Regions from separate parts of the Neobacillus sp. SRL179 genome, predicted to be linked through region 1. Evidence: riboswitches for the same ligand, from Rfam matches in the RefSeq annotation. Region 1 holds a riboswitch; the other holds the start of a gene.
What was found. Region 1 has a riboswitch for cobalamin ahead of metE (5-methyltetrahydropteroyltriglutamate--homocysteine S-methyltransferase). Riboswitches for the same ligand answer to the same signal wherever they lie in the genome.

Region 1 (3,194 bases):
TTGTTCACAAGAAAGATCATCACGAACAAAAGACCAATTTAAGATAGTGACAGGACCTGTCAACATCCCTTTAACATATTTTGACGTTAATTGCTGTGCCTCTTCAACTTCCTTCACTGTCATTGGAGATGTCCACTCGACGTCACCATAGATAATTGGTGGTTTGACACAGCGTGAACCGTATGAAACGACCCAAGCCTTTTCCGTGAAGGCAAAACCCTTCAGTTTTTCGCCAAAGTACTCGACCATATCTGTTCGCTCAAATTCACCATGGACGAAGACATCAAGGCCAATCTCTTCTTGAATTTGAATCCAGCGAGCTGTTTCACTTTTTACAAATTCAGCATAAACAGTGTCCGTAATTTCTTTTTTGCGCCATGCTGACCGTGTTCGTTTCACTTGTGCCGATTGAGGGAAACTGCCAATTGTGGTTGTTGGATAATCCGGTAATTGCAATGCCTCTTGCTGCAGGGATTGACGTTCCTTATAAGCCATTTTACGTTTGAAATCCACTGATTTCACTAGCGATACAAGCTCCTTCACACGTGGATTATTCCTCGCCGGATGTTCTGCTAGTACTTGCTTCGCCAGCGCACTTTCTGACACACCTTTATTTCCTGACCATGTTTGGTTGGAAACATAAGATGCAATATGTGTTAACTCCACGATCTTCTCATCTGCAAATGACAAAGCATTTAACAATGAGTCCTCTAGCTTTGTTTCAGAGTTTGTCGTCACAGGTACGTGTTGTAAACTACAGGAAGACTGAATCCAAACTTCCTTTGCACTGCTTAAGGATAATATCGTTTTGGTATCCATTGCTTTTTCAGCCAAATTTGCCCGCCAAATATCACGTCCATTCACAATACCAATCCCTAATACCTTATCTTTAGGGAAACCGTATTGACGGAGGGAGGACATATTCTGTTCTCTTCCATGGATAAAGTCAAGGCCTATCCCTGCAACGGGTAATTGTGATAACTCCTCATACGCTGACAATCCTTCAAAATAGGTTTGTAACATAATTTGAGCGGCAGGGACTTCTTCCGCAATTTGTTGGTAGATTTGTTGGACAAGTTGTATATCCTCTTTAGCAAGTGACAGGACTAATGCTGGTTCTTCCACTTGAATCCACTCTGCCCCTGCATCGACTAGCTGCTGGAATACTTGTGTATAAAGCGGTAGGAGCTTGAAAATAAACGATGCTTTGGTTCTAGCGTCATATCCTTTAGATAATTGGACAAACGTAAACGGACCAATCATGGTAGGCTTAGTCATAATACCTAATTCTTCTTTCGCTTCTGTATAATAATCTAAGAGGTAGTTTTGAGTTAATTGGAGTGTTTGGCCTTCGTACTCCGGAACGATATAGTGATAGTTGGTGTTAAACCATTTTGTCATCTCGCAGGCCACTACATCATTTGCCCCTCGTGCCATTGCGTAATACGTATTTAAGTCTACCTTTTCCCCTGCCCATTGATAACGAGCTGGAATGAGACCAAACATGGCGGAAAGGTCTAGCATCCGGTCATAAAATGTAAAATCACCTACCGTTAGTAAGTTTAAGCCTAATGACTGCTGACGCTTTAGTTGATTCAAGCGATTTGTACTCATCTCTAACATAAATTTATTCTCTGATTTTTCCCCCTCCCAAAAAGCTTCTACACAACGTTTCCATTCCCGATGATCACCAATGTATGGATAACCGATTACTGTACTAACTAAATTCATTTATAACTCCTCCTAATACATTTACATATTTTCCAAATACAAAAAGCCACTTCCACATAAGGGAAATGGCTTTACAATCAAGTTATAGAATAATAGCGAATTCAAACTGCATTCCTATTTCATAACTCGTCTGTCGTACAAATGATTGGTCACCACCTATTTCCACGTAGGTATTTGGTGTGTACTAGAGATTGGCAGGTCTCCTGGCTTATCATCCATGCTCCTCACACCTTCCCATCAATGACAGTGGTATCTTGTGATTTGCTCCGATTTACAGTTGCGGGACAGCGACGGAATTGCACCGTTCTTCCCTTTTAAGCCAAGCCGCAGCTTGGCACCAACTCTTACACGATATGTAATTTTCAACAACTATAACATATTAATCTTCTAGAGTACATAATTTTCTGAAAAGAGTTGGAACTTCATAGAAGGGGGTTGTCAAATTGAGATTTGTATATTATATTTTGTGGTATACAATATTTAGTGTTCGAATTTTACCAAAAACACTAAATATAGATATTAACCAATAATAATGGTGTCTTAATAGACTTAATAGGGAATCTGGTGAAAATCCAGAACTGTACCCGCAACTGTATGTGCTGACGAAATAAAAGAGATCCACTGTCTTTAGGACGGGAAGGGATTAGAGTAGGGAGAAGCACAAGTCAGGAGACCTGCCATTGTTATATAGTATGTTCTTCTTCGGGAGTTGGGAAGATATAACGAGGGTATCCTACTATGACAGTATCAATCTACTGTTTAATAGATTATTCTGCGTTATCAACCCATCTGCGATGATGGGTTTTTTGTTTATAAAAAAATAATTCCAATCCCGAAGCGTTGTAAGCTAATTTACTACATATAGAGGAGAAGAAATGATGGATATGAAACAACACACAGAAATGAATTCTGTTTTAGCAGCAATTAAAGCCGCTTCGGAAAAATATAACTTGGATACAAAAGATTTATTCGAAAAGGCAGCTAACCTAGAAGAGTCATCAGCGTATGAACAATCCCTTTTTTATGCATTAAATCAAATTTCAATGGCGGACCCTGACTGGACTTTTCTAGCGGCAAATCTATATTTACTTAACCTTTATCAGAATACTTCATATAACAGAGGGTATAAGCCGGAAAAAAAATATGGTGATTTTTATGCGCTAATTACGGAATTGACTAGTATGGGCATCTATTCTGAGGATTTGTTACAAAGTTACACAAAGGAAGAGATTGATATAGTAGGAGCAGAAATTGATCCAGAACGAGACCATTTGTTTAATTATATCGGGTTATTTTTATTAGCAGATAGGTATTTGGCAAAAGATTATGAAGGAAATCTTTACGAGCTGCCTCAAGAACGGTTTATGATCATTGCAATGACTTTAATGAAAAATGAACCAAAGGCTAGCAGATTGTGCTTGGTAAAAGAAGCCTACTGGGCACTAAGCAATTTGTATATGACG
Region 2 (3,194 bases), 1.3 Mb from region 1:
TAACAGAAAAGTTTTTAGAGGAAAATGGTTTTTATTAAATTCAGCTTTTTAAAAAGGAGTGATGGTTGTGTTCGATAGTATTGAGGAAGCCTTATCAGATCTAAAAGCAGGTAAAGTTATCATTGTTTGTGATGACGAGGATCGTGAGAATGAAGGCGACTTTATTGCCTTGGCCGAAAAGGCCACACCTGCTGTTATTAATTTTATGGCGACACATGGAAGAGGACTGATATGTGTACCGATTGAAGAAGAATTGGCACAAAAATTGAACTTACATCCGATGGTGGAAAATAACACCGATCCCCATGGAACCGCCTTTACGGTTAGTATTGACCATAAATTTGCAAAAACAGGCATTTCCGCTTTCGAACGTTCAGCTACTGTTTTAAGTTTGCTGGATCCAGAAGCAAAACCCGAGGATTTTAAACGACCGGGTCATATGTTCCCGCTTATTGCCAAAAACGGGGGAGTTTTGCAGAGAATTGGACATACCGAAGCAGCTGTAGATTTAGCTAAATTATGTGATGCTAAACCTGCAGGAGTGATTTGTGAAATCATGAATGAGGACGGAACTATGGCACGTGTTCCCCAGCTTCGCGAAGTTGCGGATAAGTTTAACGTAAAAATGATAATGATCAAAGATTTAGTTGAATACAGAAACAAAAAGGAAGCTTCATCAAACGTTAGGTAAAATATTAACAAAATTTGGAGGTATTATAATGGGACAAATATTTGAAGGGCATTTAGTAGGTTCAGGTTTAAAAGTAGGAATTGTTGTCGGAAGGTTTAATGAGTTTATTACGAGTAAATTATTGAGTGGTGCACAAGATGCCCTTAAAAGACATGGTGTTAATGATACAGACGTTGATGTCGCTTGGGTGCCTGGTGCGTTCGAAATCCCGCTAATTGCTCAAAAAATGGCGAATAGTAAAAAGTACGATGCTGTTATTACGCTTGGGACCGTCATTCGCGGCGCTACTCCTCACTTTGATTATGTTTGTAACGAAGTGGCAAAAGGTGTAGCAGCTATTAACTTAAGCAGTGGCATCCCTGTTGCTTTTGGATTATTAACAACAGAATCCATTGAACAAGCAATCGAGCGTGCTGGAACAAAGGCAGGTAATAAGGGCTGGGATGCAGCGACCGCAGCGATTGAAATGGCTAATTTATGCCGAAATATTGAACAATAATTTTCAACAAAAGATAGGTATTAGAATGATTTCCTTCTAAGCCTATTTTTTTTTGATAAAAAGTTATTGAATGAAATCCTATACAAATAAATTAATTTATATATATAATAGACGTATCATAAAAAAATAACTCGGTAAAACAGGTGCTGAAGTCTGTTACAAGACTTTGAGCTTAATAGGGAAGTTGGTTAAATTCCAACGCGGTCCCGCCACTGTAAATGGGAGCAACCTATAATTGTCACTGTCGAAGGATGGGAAGACATAGGGAGCTATGATCATGAGCCAGGAAACCTGCCTGTTTTTAACACCAACAGCCTACGCGGATAGGAGAGTGTTAAGCAAGAAGCGTATTTTTTGCGTTTCCAACTTAACGTACATAACACTCCTCCTCCTATGGGAGGATTTTTTTATGGAAAAATATCATATCAGGGAGAGAGTAAATGATGTTTAAAAGAAAAATCAATCTGTTATTTGTGTTCCTTCTTTTATTTAGCCTGACAGCTAATGGGTTTCAACTGCAAGTTAACGCAGCGGCTCCAGAAGATGCGGTGACCATTTCGGTACTGGATGACACTGGAAAAGAAATTTATCAAGCACCAGTACCTTTTAATCCAAATGAAACGGCATTGGAAGTATTAAAAAAAGCAGTTAATGATGATATAGATGTGGCGTCAACAGATTATGGTGCCTCCATCAATCGTATTAAAGGTTCTGAAATAAAACCCGAGCATTACTGGGCTTTTTATGTGAACGGATTATTCTCTCAAGTAAACTATGACCTCTATAAAGTCCAAAAAGGGGACCAATTAACATTTACCTATGCCGGCTGGTACGATATGCCTGAAAATGTCGTGTCCTTAAATATCGTAGATCCTAATAATAAGGATTTGACTCCGGCCTTAACCAATATTGGTTTTATCGGACAACCTACTGCGTTACAGCTATTAAAATTAGCAGCAGGTCCACAACAATTGAATTACACGGCATTTACTGTTAATGGCGTGACGGTGAATAGTGACCCAAACAGTTACTTGATAAAGTCTGGTGATAAAATTACTTTTCAATATGACTCATGGGGAGAAAACACGACACCTACTTTGGAGCCTATTCCACAAGAGACTATGAACAGTGCCATTGATCGTGTAAGCGGATATTATAGCACTGAGCAAGTGGATGAGTGGGCGGTTATTTCCTTAAAACAAGTAGGAAAACCCATCCCAGCCAATTATCTATCCACTGTTAAATCACTAGTTAAAGAAAAGCAAGGGAAATTCTCAAGAATCACGGATACTGAACGGTATGCCCTGGGTATTCTTGCTGCAGGCGGAGACCCGCAAAATGTTGAAAGCTTTAATCTAATTCAGGCTATTTATAATGGAAATGTCACCAAACAAGGGTTAATTGGGGTTTCATATGCCTTAAGTACATTGGATAGTGCTAATTTTTCCGTTCCAGATACGGCTCTATGGACAAGACCGAAACTTGTGAGTTACTTAACAGATCGGCAGAATTCAGATGGCGGATGGGCCTGGGATGAGGGTTCAACAAGTGATATCGATACAACGGCGATGATTCTTACAGCACTTGCCCCATATAAGGGACAAGCAGATGTAAAAGATAAAATCAATCTAGCTGTCAATTATTTATCGTCACAATTTCAAGCATCGATAATTGATAATAGTTCTACTGCCGCCCAAGTGATTGTCGCTTTATCGGCATTAGGAATAGATGCTAATAGTTCTTCATTTGTAAAAGATGATCAAGCGCTTGTACCATTTTTCTTATCGTTCCAAAATACGGATGGCGGTTTTGATTACAAAGGTGGAGATCAGAGTGATGCCATGTCAACCTCTCAAGGCATCCAGGGCTTGGCAGCTTACCAACTGTTCTTACAAGGTAAAGGTTCATTATTCCAAATCCCATTAGCAGAACAACCGGTTGAAATCGATCCACCCGTTGTGACAACACCACCGGCAGCACAACAACCGGGAACGGAAACAAATG

Region 2: it holds a riboswitch for cobalamin, as region 1 does, so the genes downstream of both, AC4E8C_RS10125 (DUF4430 domain-containing protein) here and metE (5-methyltetrahydropteroyltriglutamate--homocysteine S-methyltransferase) in region 1, are expected to answer to the same signal.

The regions. Positions count from the first base shown of each region.
Region 1 is NZ_OZ481792.1:769,380-772,573, reverse strand. It holds gene metE (5-methyltetrahydropteroyltriglutamate--homocysteine S-methyltransferase) at 1-1,731, opposite strand, end outside; cobalamin riboswitch at 1,908-2,088, opposite strand; cobalamin riboswitch at 2,248-2,427, shown strand; gene AC4E8C_RS03745 (ribonucleoside-diphosphate reductase subunit alpha) at 2,610-3,194, shown strand, end outside.
Region 2 is NZ_OZ481792.1:2,049,264-2,052,457, forward strand. It holds gene ribE (riboflavin synthase) at 1-38, shown strand, start outside; partial or broken gene ribB (3,4-dihydroxy-2-butanone-4-phosphate synthase) at 68-670, shown strand; gene ribH (6,7-dimethyl-8-ribityllumazine synthase) at 720-1,190, shown strand; cobalamin riboswitch at 1,316-1,503, shown strand; gene AC4E8C_RS10125 (DUF4430 domain-containing protein) at 1,631-3,194, shown strand, end outside.